One region of the Mesorhizobium sp. B2-6-1 genome, then DNA from elsewhere that is predicted to be linked to it. Evidence: predicted binding sites of a transcription regulator. Region 1 holds the regulator's gene; the other holds the start of a gene.
The links. Region 1 encodes PhoB, which activates phosphate uptake and scavenging genes when phosphate is short. Its sites were predicted from a motif close to TGTCATNNANCTGTCAT; they were not measured.

Region 1 (7,291 bases):
CAGCGGCTCGCTGTTCGCGCCCGGCACGACGATCTCGGCGACCATCGCCAACGAGTTCACCGAAGCCGACGGCGATCTCTATACGTCTTCGCTGGTGGCGCTCGGCCTGATCCTGTTCGTCATCACTTTCCTGATCCTTGCCCTTGCGCGCTACATGCTGCTGCGCATGGACAGCCGCACGGGAGCCTGACCGATGTCGACGGCCACATCGCTTCACAATCGACGCAAGCGCAGGAATGCCGTGATGATGACGCTATGCGTCACGGCGGCGGGCATCGGCCTGGCCTGGCTGGCGCTCATCCTCGGCGCACTGCTCTATAAGGGCCTGGCGGGTGTTTCGCTCTCTGTGTTCACCGAAATGACACCGCCGCCCGGCGATGCCGGCGGCCTGCTCAATGCCATCTACGGCAGTATCATGATGACAGTCATCGCCGTCATCGTCGGCACGCCGATCGGTGTCCTCGCTGGGACCTACATGGCCGAATATGGCCGCTTCTCGCGCCTCACCACCGTCGTGCGCTTCATCAACGACATCCTGCTGTCGGCACCCTCGATCATCGTCGGCCTGTTCGTCTACGAGCTGCTGGTGCGGCCAATGGGACATTTCTCGGCGATCGCCGGTGCCGTCGCGCTGGCCATCCTGGTCATCCCGGTCGTCGTGCGCACCACCGAGGACATGCTCAACCTCGTGCCGAACGCCCTGCGCGAGGCCGGCGCCGCGATCGGCGCGCCGCGCTGGGTGGTCATCCGCTCGGTCGCCTACCGTGCGGCGCTGTCGGGCATCGTCACCGGCATATTGCTGGCCATCGCCCGGATTTCCGGCGAGACGGCGCCGCTGCTCTTCACGGCGCTCAACAACCAGTTCTGGTCGAGTAATCTCAATGCGCCGATGGCCAGCCTGCCCGTCACCATCTTCCAGTTCGCTCTCAGCCCCTACGAGGAATGGCAGCAGCTGGCGTGGACCGGCGCACTCATAATCACCCTTACGGTTCTCGGGCTGAGTATCTTCGCCCGCAGCCTTACCGGACGCAGAGAGGACAGATGAAACCGATGTTGTCCACCGAATTGAACACGCCCGAAGTCGCGGTCGAGAAAGCCAAGATCGAGGTCAAGAATCTCAATTTCTACTATGGCCAGTCGAAGGCGCTGAAGGATATCAGCCTGTCGCTGCCCGAGCGCAGCGTCACCGCCTTCATCGGGCCTTCGGGCTGCGGGAAGTCGACGCTGCTGCGCGTCTTCAACCGTATCTACGAGCTCTACCCGAGGCAGAGCGCCGAGGGCCAGGTGCTGCTCGACGGCCAGAATATCCTCGACCGCTCGCAGGACCTCAACCTGCTCAGGACCAAGATCGGCATGGTGTTCCAGAAGCCGACGCCGTTCCCGATGTCGATCTACGAGAACATCGCCTTCGGCGTCAGGCTCTATGAGAAGCTCAGCAAGGCGGAGATGGACGGCCGTGTCGAGCAGGCGCTGAAGCGCGCGGCACTGTGGAGCGAGGTCAAGGACAAGCTCAACGCCAGCGGCCTCAGCCTTTCGGGCGGCCAGCAGCAGCGCCTCTGCATCGCCCGCACGGTGGCGGTGAAGCCGGAGGTCATCCTGCTCGACGAGCCTGCCTCGGCGCTCGATCCGCTGTCGACCGCCAAGATCGAGGAGCTGATCGACGAGTTGCAGGCCGATTATACGATCGTCATCGTCACCCACAACATGCAGCAGGCGGCGCGCGTGTCGAAGCAGACCGCCTTCATGTATCTGGGCGAGCTGGTCGAGTTCGACCGCACCGAGAAGATCTTCACGTCGCCCCGCGAGAAGCGCACGCAGGACTATATCACCGGCCGCTTCGGCTGATCCCAGGCATACGAGGACCAAGATCATGGCCGAACACACAGTCGCAGCCTTTGACGAAGATCTCGGACAGATCAGCAGGCTGATCCGCGACATGGGCGATCTCGCCTCATCGATGGTCGGCGGCGCGACCAAGGCGCTCCTGAATTCCGACAACGCGCTCGCCCAGCGCGTCGTCTCCGACGACGCGATCATGGATGCGCGCCAGCGCGAACTCGACGACCGCGCCATCACCCTGATCGCCAAGCGGCAGCCCATGGCGGACGATCTGCGCCATGTCGTCGGCTCGATCCGCATGGCGGGCGATCTCGAACGCATCGGCGATCTCGCCAAGAACATCGCCAAGCGCGTCGGCACCGTCGGCCTTGCCGCCACGCCGCGCGACCTGTCGCACTCCATCGACGCCATGGCGCAGCTTGTGCTGATCCAGGTCCAAGGTGTGATCGAGGAGTATGCGGCGCGCGATGCCGCGGCACTTGCCAAGCTGCGCGCCGACGATGAACGCATCGACGTCAAATACACGTCGGTCTTCCGCGAGCTGCTGACCTACATGATGGAGGATCCGCGCAACATCACCGCCTGCACGCATCTTTTGTTCTGCGCCAAGAATCTCGAGCGCATCGGCGATCACGTGACCAACATTGCCGAAAATGCCTATTATGTGCTGACCGGCACGCAATTGCCCGCCAATCGCCCGAAGCAGGACGAGACGGCGATGTCGGCGCCAGCGGCTTGACGGCAGGGGTGACCAGTCGATGATCGCGCCACGCATCATGGTGGTGGAGGACGAGGAGCCGCTGGGTGTGCTGCTCCGTTACAATCTGGAATCGGAGGGTTATCAGGTAGAGGTGGTGACGCGCGGCGACGAAGCCGAGATCCGCTTGCATGAGAATGTCCCTGACCTTCTTGTGCTCGACTGGATGGTGCCGGCGGTGTCCGGCATCGAGCTCTGCCGCCGTCTCCGCATGCGGCCCGATACCGAGCGGCTGCCGATCATCATGCTGACGGCGCGCGGCGAGGAAAGCGACCGGGTGCGCGGTCTCTCCACCGGCGCCGACGACTATCTGGTCAAGCCGTTCTCAACGCCGGAATTCATGGCACGCGTCAAGGCGCTGCTGCGCCGCGCCAAGCCCGAAGTTCTGTCCAGCGTGCTCAAGGTCGGCGACATCGTGCTCGACCGTGAATCGCACCGGGTCTACCGCAAGAAAAGCGAGATCCGGCTCGGGCCGACCGAGTTCCGCCTGCTCGAATTCATGATGCGACATCCCGGCCGCGTGTTCTCGCGCAGCCAACTGCTCGACAATGTCTGGGGCGAAACGATCTATATCGACGAGCGCACCGTGGACGTGCATGTCGGCCGGCTGCGCAAGGCGGTCAACAACGGCCGCATGCCTGACGTGATCCGCACCATTCGGGGCGCGGGGTACGCGATCCGCGAAGACTAGGGATATGTCACGCAACGTTCTCGCCTATGCCTGATTTCGCCTGTGCCCCCGGCGCGAAAATTTCCTGGTCGACGAAGGTTAGCGCGCGCATGGCGCAGCCCTCGCGGATCAGCGGCAGTTCGTTCGGCTCGGTGTCGAAGGAAATCGATTTCGAGTGCTGGCCGCCGGCGGTCTGGGCAATGGCCTCGCGCAGAGCCGGCTCGATCAGGTCGAAGGCGGCGGCGCTGACGCCGACCATGGCGACCGGCGCCGGATCGATCAGGGCGAACAGGCTGCCAAGGCCGTAACCCAGCGCCTCGCCGGCCTTGCGGTAGGCTTCGCGCTCCGGCCCGTCCTTTTCGCGCGCCGAGGCCGCCAGGGTGCGCATGTCGGCGTCGCTGACGTCGACGGGCTGGGTGTCCTCGCCAAGCTGCCTCGCGTTGCGCCAAATGGCATAGTTGCCGGCATAGGCCTCGACGCAGCCGCGCCGCCCGCAGCGGCAGAGCGCCCCGCCGGGGCGATGGATCATGTGGCCGAACTCGCCTCCGGATGAATGGGTGCCGGTGAACAGTTCACCCTTCAGCACCAAGCCCATGCCGATGCCGTGCGACAAAAGTATGGCGATGAAGTCGTCGCGGTAGCGCTGGGGATCGCGCCAGCGCAGCGCCACCGCCATCATGTTGCAATCGTTCTCCATGGTGGCGGGAATGCCGAACTCGGCCTCCAGTATGTCGGCGAAGGCGATGTCGGTCTGCGGCGTGATCGGCGACCACAGCATGGCGCGCGCATCCGTGTCGGTGATGCCCTGGATCGCCAGCGCGATACGGGCGATGCTGCCGACGTCGAGGTCGGGATCCTCGAACCGCCGCCTGACGATGGCCACGCATTCGCCGATCAGCGCCTCGCGCGACAGGGTCAGCGTGTCCAGCCGGCGCTGCTCCTCAGATATCACCTGGCCGGCATAGTCGATGACTGCGACGGAGAGGAAATTCAGCGACAGCACAACGGTCATCACCGCCGCGGCTTCAGGGTTGAGGCTGAGGCCGACCTGCGGCCGACCGCGTTTCAGCGCACCGGCCTCGCTCGGCTTGCTCTGCGCCAGGATGCCTTCGCCAATCAGGTCGGAGGAGATCGCCGATATGGTGGAATGGCTGAGCCCGGTGGTCGCGGCAATCTCGGTGCGCGAGGGCTGCCCGGCACGGCGCACGGCCGCGATCACCATCGCCCGGTTGCGTCGGCGCAAATCGTCGTGGCGGATTCCGACCGACATGTTTCTCGCATCCTCCCCGTCGCCGCGTTCTCTCCCCAGGATCCCGACGACCGTCAAATACTGGCAGAACCGGCCTTGGCTGTCATTATTTATTCCGGAGCTCGAAAAAAATTCACGAGGACATCAAAATACATCAGAATCGACGTTGACAGCGTTCCGACGATGGACCAGTGTTTTTTCGAGGCTCGAAAAAATAGAGCCTTTGTGCCGGCCTACGGGCCTGTTTGGTCGCGCCATACGCGGCGCAGGGAGGATTAAGATGAAGAGATTCACAGCCGCCATCCTGGCGGGTGTCGCCATGTCGCTGACGCTCGCGTCGGTCGCGCAGGCGAAGGACAAGGTCATCGGCGTTTCCTGGTCGAACTTCCAGGAAGAGCGCTGGAAGACCGACGAGGCCGCCATGAAGAAGGCGATCGAAGCCGCCGGCGACAAGTATATTTCCGCCGACGCCCAGTCCAATCCCGGCAAGCAGCTCACCGACGTCGAGAGCCTGATCTCCCAGGGCGCCAATTCGCTGATCATCCTGGCGCAGGACGCCTCCGCCATCGGCCCGGCGGTGCAGAAGGCGCTCGACGAAGGCATTCCGGTCGTCGGCTATGACCGCCTGATCGAGAACAAGGACGTCTTCTATCTGACCTTCGACAACAAGGAAGTCGGCCGCATGCAGGCCCGCGAAGTGTTCAAGGTGAAGCCGGAAGGCAACTACGTCTTCATCAAGGGCTCGGGTGCCGATCCGAATGCCGATTTCCTGTTCTCGGGCTCCATGGAAGTGCTCAAGGACGCCATCGACAGCGGCAAGATCAAGAATGTCGGCGAAGCCTATACGGATGGCTGGCTGCCGGCCAACGCGCAGAAGAACATGGAGCAGTTCCTGACCGCCAACGACAACAAGGTCGACGCGGTGGTCGCGGCCAATGACGGCACTGCCGGCGGCGTCGTCGCGGCGCTGACGGCTCAAGGCCTGGCCGGTACCGTTCCGGTCTCGGGCCAGGACGGCGACCACGCGGCGCTGAACCGCATCGCGCTCGGCACGCAGACCGTGTCGGTGTGGAAGGACGCGCGTGAACTCGGCAAGAATGCCGCCGAGATCGCCTCGCAGCTGGCCGACGGCAAGAAGATGACCGATATCGCCGGCGTCAAGGACTTCACAACGCCCGGTGGGAACACCGTCAAATCGCTGTTCCTCACCCCGGTTGCGATCACCAAGGACAATCTCAACGTCGTCATCGACGCCGGCTGGATCAAGAAAGACGAGGTCTGTGCCGGCGTCGCGGCGGGCAGCGTAGCGGCCTGCAACTGATCTTCCATTTCATGCGATGAACGCCGCGGCTGCCAAGCCGCGGCGTTTTTTCAAGAAGATTTGTTTTTCCGCCTCGGGCGAGTAACTTCTAGACTGGCTTCCGGCATCCCGCATCGGACGGGCAGGCCGGTGGGAGAAAATCATGACCGATACGACGTCCAACCCGCAGGCCGACACCGCGCGTGCGTCGGAACTCGGCGCCGTCGCCCGGTTCCTTAAGGCGACCGAGATCGACACGCGCATGCTCGGCATGATCGGCGCGCTGCTGCTGATCTGGATCGGGTTGCATGTCTTGTCCAGCCTGCGTCTCGGCGTCAATCCGCTCGATTTCGACAGCCGTACCTTTCTCACGCCGCGCAATCTGTGGAACCTGTCGGTGCAGACCTCGGCCGTCGCCATCATGGCCTGCGGCATGGTGCTGGTCATCGTCATGCGCAATATCGATCTGTCCGTCGGTTCCGCCGAAGGGTTGATCGGCATGGTCATGGGCTTCGCCCAGGTGCATTTCCTAGTGCGCTTCGTCGGGCTTGAGCTTGGCAACCCATGGATCTGGGTGCTGGCGCTGGTCATCGGCCTGGTGCTCGGTCTGTTGATCGGCGCCTTCCAGGGCTTTGTCATCGCCTATCTCGAAGTGCCGGCCTTTATCGTGACGCTGGGCGGGCTTCTGGTCTGGCGCGGTGCGGCATGGTGGGTTACCAGCGGCCAGACGGTGGCGCCGCTCAACGCGACGTTCCAGCTGATGGGCGGCGGCCCGGCCGGATCGATCGGCGCGACCTGGAGCTGGGTGGTCGGTATCGCCGCCTGCCTTGCGGTGGTGCTTGCGCTGTTCAACGGGCGGGTACAGCGCAAGCGCTTCCGTTTCCCGCTGCGTCCGATCTGGGCCGAGACGCTGATCGGCGTGCTGACCTGCGCCGTCATCATGGGCGCGGTTTGGCTGGCCAATTCCTATCCGTGGCCAGTCGGCATCGTGAACAGATATGCAGCCGCCAACAACATAACCGTGCCCGAGGGCGGCCTGTTCATCGCCCACGGCATCGCCATACCGGTGCTGATGGCCATCGCCGTCGGGCTGGTCATGACCTTCATCACCAAACGCACCCGTTTTGGTCGCTATGTCTTTGCCATTGGCGGCAATCCGGAAGCAGCCAACCTCGCCGGCATCAATACACGCTGGATCACGATGAAAGTGTTCATGATCATGGGCGTGCTGGCCACGATCGCCGCCGCGATCTCGTCGGCCCGGCAGAACTCGGCCACCAACGTGCTCGGAACGCTCGATGAATTGCTGGTGATCGCGGCGGCCGTCATCGGTGGCACGTCGCTCGCCGGCGGTTCGGGAACGATCATCGGCGCCATGCTGGGCGCGCTTCTGATGCAGTCGCTGCAATCCGGCATGGTGCTGCTCGGCGTCGACTCGCCTCTGCAGAGCATCGTCGTCGGCGCCGTGCTGGTCAT
Region 2 (7,291 bases), on a different contig from region 1:
TGCCGCCGAAGACCCAAAGGCTGGCACCGCCCGGCGTCGTGTTCTGCGGCGCGCCCTTGGCGTCGCTGTCATAGGGCAACTGGCCAATGCCGTAGTTCATGCCCGACTTGACGATGTCGCCTAGGCCGCCCGAGGATTCGGTGAAGATGCCGCATTCGCCGGCGAGGAATATCTGCTTGGCTTCGGAGGTGCGCCCGCCATATTTGAAGGTGCCGTCCTTGGCCAGATCGGCGAGCGCCTGGAAATGTTTGACGAAGATCGGCGAGTTGATCTTGAGTTCGACATCACCGCCGGCCAGGCCATTCTGCTGCGTGGCCCACGGCACATCGTTCCACGCCGCGAAGTTTTCCAGGTGTATCCAGGTCAGCCAGGTCGAGGTGTAGCCGCAAGCGGCGGCGCCGCTCGCCTTGATCTTTTTGGCATCCTCCCACACCTCGTTCCAGGTCTTGGGTGGGTTGTTCACATCGAGCCCCGCCTTCTGGAAGATGTCCTTGTTGTAGTAGAGGATCGGCGAGGAGGAGTTGTAGGGGAAGGACAGCATGGTGCCGTCCGGCGTCGAATAATAACCGACGATGCCTGGCAGATACTGGCTCTTGTCAAAGTTCATCCCGGCGCCGGTCAGCACCTCGGCCACTGGCTTGATCGCGTCCCGGGCCGCCATCATCACGCCGGTGCCGACATCGAACACCTGGATGATGTCAGGCGACTGGCCGGCGCGATAGGCGGCGATGCCGGCATTCAGCGTTTCGGGATAGGTGCCCTTGAAAACCGGAACAATCTGGTAGTCGCCCTGGCTGGCGTTGAAATCCTTGGAAATCTTGTCGACGACCTCTGCGTTGGCGCCGGTCATGGCGTGCCACCAGCTGATCTGCGTGACGGCGAAGGCGGAGGTTGTGGAAAGCAGGGTCACGGCGACACCGGCCGCGAAGCCAAAGAACTTCATGTTTCGTCTCCCGTTCTCATTGCTTGTCATTGGCGAAAGGGGCACTTCCGCAATGGCACTATGTGTCGTTCGCGCGCAGCGGACAACGGTTTTGTTGCGGGCAGGCGCACTTCATGTCCGGCTAAAGTAGCGTTCACTTCCGGATGAAAGTGACCCGGAAAAGGATTGCATAGCGGCTTGCTGCTTGAATTGATGTACCAGGGACCTGTCTCGAGACGGTCAGCGACCTCACCGACGAACGGCGTCTAACAGCACATGACAACGCTGACATGACAACGCTGAAAAAGGCGTCGGTTTGCTCGGTCGATGCGTGGAAATTCCCGTCCCGCGCTCAGCCTGACGGATTTGACATCGGCCAATCAGTCTGCTGGCCGGGAATGGGTCTGCCGCCGCTCAGTTCTGCTGCCGCTGGGTTCCAGAAGCGCGCGGCAAGTAGAGATGCAGGCTTGTTCCCTGACCGATTTCGCTATCGATTCGGACATGCCCACCGGATTGCTTGATGAAGCCGTAAACTTGGCTTAGCCCGAGTCCCGTACCCTGCCCTTCCGATTTTGTTGTGAAGAACGGCTCGAAAACGCGCGCCAGGGTGTCCTTGCTCATTCCACAGCCGGTATCGCGTACAGTCACGCGAACAAATGAAGCCGCCGCTGAACGCAAATCCTCCAGATCATTTGGAAAATTGCTGGTCTCAATCGTGAGGGTGCCACTGCCTTTCATTGCATCTCTGGCGTTCACCGCAAGGTTAAGAACGGCGATGTCGAGCTGGTTGGCATCGATAAGGATAGGGTCCAAGGCTGGATCCAGATTGCATTGCACCCGGATACCGCTCCCCAACGTCCGTTCCAGCAGCGTCGTCAGCCCCTTGATACGTTCATTGAGATCAATCTGTTCCGGGGCCAGGGATTGGCGTCGCGAAAAGGCAAGCAGTTGCTGTGTTAGCGCTCCTCCATTTTCGATCCGCCTGAACATCTCCTCGACCAGCAGAGTGACTTTCTCATCCGCAGGATATTTAGCGATCTGTTTCTCCAGAAGCCGAAGGCCAGACCCGAAAACGGCGAGTAGGTTGTTGAAGTCATGGACAATGCCAGCTGCGAGGCGTCCAATGGCTTCGAGCTTTTGTGACTGGCGTGCGTTTTCTTCTCTTGATCGCTGGGCCGAGACATCGCGCAGGCTGGCAAGCAATGCGGGCCTGCTGTCCCAGGTAACCTCGACCGTACGCATTTCCACTTCTGCCGGCTTGCGGCCGGAACGGTGAACGGTGATCTCGGCGATCTCTCCGGAGACGACCGGACGGCCGAGCGGAACGTGGAGGAGTTCGTCAAGCGGCTGTCCAAAAATTACGGCTGCCGCAGGATTGGCATAGAGCACTGTTCCGTCCAAATCGACCACCAGCATCCCGTCGGCGGTATTTTCGATCAACTGGCGAAAGCTGAGCTGGCTGATGCCAGCCGGAGATGTATCTCCGGGCGATTCCAGCATTTCGGCGGCGTTTTGCGCCGTATTCAAGGCGCTCTTCATGTCGACGTGTTGTCCACGGCGGAGTCGCCGAACACATCAGGCGCGCTGTCAAAGGGCTTTCCAAGATGCATACCGCCACTGTCGATGGTGAAGCGCCGTATCTGTTTGTCGTGTTCGCTGCCGCGCATTTTCAGCACCATCATGCCGCGATGCATGAATTCTTCCTGCTGAATGTAGCGCAACAGAATGATCGAATCGGTGAGTGTGGAAATATGCTGCTCGCTAGCGCTCTGGCCTCCGACAAGCGATTTGTTGGTAGCGGTGCAAAGGCCGGCAATTTCGCGCTTCTTTATGAAGGAGGTGACGCTGATCAAGAACTCACGAAACCCGGTTTCTGGCGCGATGCGCTCCAATGCCGACAAGCTGTCGATTGCCATGCGATCGGGTTTGAACTCCGCCACCAGTTCGCGGATCATCAGAAGGTGATCCGGCAAACTCTGCGCTTCCGGATAAAGGCAGACTACCTTCAGGCGACCATCCGCCTCCATCGCTTCGAAATCGACGCCCCAGCTACGCGCGTTGCGGAAAAGCTGGCCGCGGCTCTCCTCATAGCCGACGAGCAAGGCGCGTTCGCCCGCAGCCACTCCGCCCGCTAGAAAGTTGGTGACAAGTAGAGTCTTTCCGGTGCCTGTGGCTCCACTGACAAGGGTTACGCTGTCGCGAAAGAACCCGCCGCTGCACATTTTGTCGAGTTCGGAATTACCACTGGTGACCCGTTTCGTGCTTGATTGCTGCTCCAGGCGCAACGATGACAGAGGCACAGCTACGATGCCCTGTTCGGCGACCAGCGTTATGGGCACTTCGCCCTCAACGTGACGGCTGCCGCGCATTTTCAGGACTTCTATGGTCCGCCGACGGCGCTCGCGATCAAGGGCATTGCGAAGGATCACGACATTGTCTGCGACGAACTCCTCTATTCGGTGACGGGAGATTTCACCATATTCACTGTTGCGTTCCGCGGTCATAAGGACCGTCAGCCCTTCTTTCTTCAGCGCGGTCGCAATACGTAGAAGTTCGCGGCGCACTGCCGTCTGCTCGGCTACGAAATGATCGAAAAGTTGGGTAACCGAATCGAGCACGATGCGCTTTGCCCCGGCGCTTCGGCTCGCGTGCAGAATGCGGGTCAGAAGACCGGCGAGGTCGAAATCGCCCACAACCACCTGGTCCTGATCGCGCGGGCTCGCATCGACGAAAACAAGCTTGTCCGCCGCTCGCCAGCCGCGGATGTCCCAGCCGAAGCTCGCCATGTTTACCTCGATCTCGGTTGGCGACTCCTCGAAAGTGACGAAGACACCGGCCTCATTGAGACCGGTGATGCCATGCGCCAGGAACTGCGTGGCGAATACGGTCTTGCCGCTACCGGGCGTGCCGCCCACGATGGTGGTGCGTCCGCGCGGCAAGCCACCCATCACCAAGTCGTCAAAAGCCTCGATCCCTGTATTGACGCGTTCAAGAACCGGGTCGATAGAGATCTCATCCGTCGCGGTCATGAATATCATCCTTCTTGCGAAAACCGAAATAGTCCAGAACCTGAGCGATATTGCTGATGTCGCCCACCAGACGGCGCGGGGGATCGGCGGATTCGTCGGAGAGCGTCGGCGTTGCTAGTATCCCTGCTCGCTCCGCCTCATGAGGATGTTCCAGGATATCGAAGATCTGGATTTCAATGGATGCGCTCATCTCCTCGATTATCTTCAGGCGGCTTTCCAGTGCCCGACGAGCACCGGGCGTGTCTCCGGCGATGTAGAGCCGGAGAAGGGGATGGGCCCCTGAAGCGGGCGGTTGTTCCGGGTTCATATCTCACGCTGGTTGCACGGGTTCAGTATCGACGTGCTCTACGCGACACGCCAGCAATTCAACCGCAGGGCTTTGTTGTCCGCCTTGGGCGATCTTCTAGCATTTCGCCTGGAGCCGACGCGCCACAGCTCGCGCTCGATGGGGCCTGGATCAGCACCCCTGTCACTTCTTAGACATTCGCGCTTTGCGCGTCTGCGCACTAGTGGACATTTCTCCGGTTATTGGGATATGGGCCGCAAGCGATCGTTCGGAGGAGTGTAAATGGAAGCCCGCGCCCACATAGACTCCGGCATGATCGGCAACAATCTTCTGCGGGCACTCACCGCGGCAGATTGGGCAATCCTCGAGCCTTGGCTGGATGAGTGGTCGGCCCCCACCGGAACACTGCTTTATGAACCTGGCGACACGGTTCGCCATGCATACTTCCCGAGAGGTCCCAGCCTGATTTCCTATCTCGTCGTGCTGAGCGACGGGCGTGCGATCGAGACGGCTCTGGTCGGACGAGAAGGGGCAATTGGCGGAGTTGTCAGCCAAGGCAGGCTCCCAGCTTACGCTCGCGCTGAAGTACAATTGGGAGGTTCGTTCTTCCGCATCGACCTGCTTGACCTTGAAGAGGCGAAGTCCAGGTCGTCGACGCTACGGAATCTGTTCGCGCGGTACGCGGACTGCCTGATGGCGCAGATGTTCCAGTCCGTCGCCTGCAATGCCGCGCATTCGATCGAGCAACGGACAGCGAAATGGCTGCTGGCCGCCATTGATCGGACGGGCACTCCCGATCTGGCGCTGACACAAGAACAGCTCGCCGTAATGCTCGGAGTCGGCCGGAGCTATTTGAGCCGCGTCATACGCGATCTGAAAGAACACGGTCTCATTGAGACCCATCGTGCCCGGATCGTCGTTCGCAAGGTCGACGGCCTGCGGTGGCTTGCTTGCGAGTGCAATGCGGCGGTCAGTCATCACTTCGACGAAGTATTGAAGGGCGTCTATCCCCTGCCGACCAACGGCTCGTCTGGCCGATAGCACAAACGGCTCGCCATATATGTCCTTAAGGTGAGTCCCTGGACGCCGAGGCTTGGACTACTATCTCGGCAAGCCGGCGCCGATCCAGGCATTCGACGAATTGACCGGGTCGGCTCAGGCCGCCGCGGATGGGCTGGGCGGAACCGTTGCGTGGTCAAGCCGCGCTTGCGCCCAGCCTTGTCCCAGCCTCTTCAAGACCCGAGCGCGGCCTCGACAAGCCGCTTGGCGTCCGGCCCCGACCACTCGGCCGGGCCGTTCATATGGGCGATCAGGCAGCCTTCGCCGTCGATCAGCATGGTGACGGGCAGGCCGAGCGCCAGGCCGCGCGTCTTGAGCTCGTTGAACAGCGCCATCGTCGAATCCCTGTAATAGCCGAGCGCCTCGACGCCGGTGTCCTTGAGGAACTTCTTCGGCTTCACGTCGTCGCCGGCATCGACGTTGACGGCGACGACCTGGAACGCATCGCTGCCTTTCTCCTTCTGCAAGGCGTCCAGCGCCGGCATTTCGGCGCGGCATGGCGCGCACCATGTCGCCCACAGATTGAGCAGCACCGTCTTGCCGGCATGGTCGGCGATGGTCATCGGCTTGCCGTCCGGGCCGTTGAAGGCGAGGCTCTTCATCGATTGCGGCGGATCGGCTGGCAAGAGCGCCGCGACCTCGCCGGTGGCGGCTGCGGCGATCTTCTTGGCGCGTTCGCTCTTGGCGGCGCAGGCGACATCGTCCTTGCTGTCTCCGACGGCGACTTGCGACGCGGCGTTGTTGCCAGACTGGCTCTCGCTGACATATACCGCGACCGCGCCGGCCAGCGCTCCCGCCACCAGGGCGGCGAGGATCAGGCGCGGGGCCGGGAAAAATCTGTTTCCGTCTGCCATGTTCTCAAAACTGCTCCGAGCACGGGTTTTATAGCCATGAGCGACAAGAAGACCAGCAACCAGATGTGGGGCGGACGATTTGCCTCGGGTCCGGCCGCGATCATGGAAGCAATCAACGCATCGATCTCGTTCGACCGCAAACTCTATGCGCAGGACATCAGAGGTTCGATCGCCCATAGCGCGATGCTGGCGCAAACGGGCATTATTTTGGCGGCCGATCAAGAGAAAATCGCTCACGGCCTGAACACGATCCTGAAAGAGATCGAGGCGGGCACGTTTGAATTCTCGACCAGGCTGGAAGACATCCACATGAACGTCGAGGCCCGCCTCGCCGAGCTGATCGGTCCGGCCGCCGGCCGGCTGCACACGGCCCGCTCTCGCAACGACCAGGTTGCAGTGGACCTCCGGCTCTGGGTCAAGGACGAGTGCTTTCGCGTCGCCGAGGCCTTGAAGGGTCTCATCAGTGCGTTGCTGGAGCGGGCCGAGCAGCACGCCGCGACGGTGATGCCGGGCTTCACCCATATGCAGGCGGCGCAGCCGGTGACATTCGGCCACCACTGCATGGCCTATGTCGAGATGTTTTCGCGCGACCTGTCGCGGGTGCGCGACGCCATCGAACGCATGGACGAGAGCCCGCTCGGTGCAGCAGCCCTTGCCGGCACCAGCTTTCCGATCGACCGCCACCAGACCGCCAGTGCGCTCGGCTTCCGCGAGCCCATGCGCAATTCGCTGGACAGCGTCTCGGACCGCGATTTCGCGCTGGAATTCCTGGGACTGGCGGCCATATGCGCCACGCATCTGTCGCGGCTGGCGGAAGAAATCATCATCTGGTCAACGCCGCAATTCGGCTTCATCAGGCTGTCGGACAGCTTCTCCACCGGCTCCTCGATCATGCCGCAGAAGAAGAACCCCGACGCCGCCGAACTGGTGCGCGGCAAGACCGGGCGCGTCACCGGCCATCTGGTCGGCCTGCTGACGGTGATGAAGGGCATGCCTTTGACCTATGGCAAGGACATGCAGGAAGACAAGGAATCGGTGTTCGATGCCGCCGAGACGCTCGACCTGATGCTGGCGGCGATGACCGGCATGGTCTCCGATATGACGGTGAACGCGGCGGCGATGAAGAAGGCTGCCGGCTCCG

Region 2: ugpB (sn-glycerol-3-phosphate ABC transporter substrate-binding protein UgpB) is a predicted target of PhoB. The motif match lies at 1,202-1,218, and genes of this name have one in related genera.

What each region holds. Positions count from the first base shown of each region.
Region 1 is NZ_VFUH01000019.1:8,802-16,092, forward strand. It holds gene pstC (phosphate ABC transporter permease subunit PstC) at 1-190, shown strand, start outside; gene pstA (phosphate ABC transporter permease PstA) at 194-1,045, shown strand; gene pstB (phosphate ABC transporter ATP-binding protein PstB) at 1,042-1,845, shown strand; gene phoU (phosphate signaling complex protein PhoU) at 1,871-2,578, shown strand; gene phoB (phosphate regulon transcriptional regulator PhoB) at 2,598-3,287, shown strand; gene FJ443_RS27840 (ROK family protein) at 3,295-4,536, opposite strand; gene xylF (D-xylose ABC transporter substrate-binding protein) at 4,796-5,836, shown strand; gene FJ443_RS27850 (sugar ABC transporter permease) at 5,979-7,291, shown strand, end outside.
Region 2 is NZ_VFUH01000007.1:60,274-67,564, reverse strand. It holds gene ugpB (sn-glycerol-3-phosphate ABC transporter substrate-binding protein UgpB) at 1-943, opposite strand, end outside; gene FJ443_RS16070 (ATP-binding protein) at 1,337-2,461, opposite strand; gene kaiC (circadian clock protein KaiC) at 2,458-3,951, opposite strand; gene FJ443_RS16060 (circadian clock KaiB family protein) at 3,935-4,258, opposite strand; gene FJ443_RS16055 (Crp/Fnr family transcriptional regulator) at 4,520-5,278, shown strand; gene FJ443_RS16050 (TlpA disulfide reductase family protein) at 5,470-6,150, opposite strand; gene argH (argininosuccinate lyase) at 6,187-7,291, shown strand, end outside.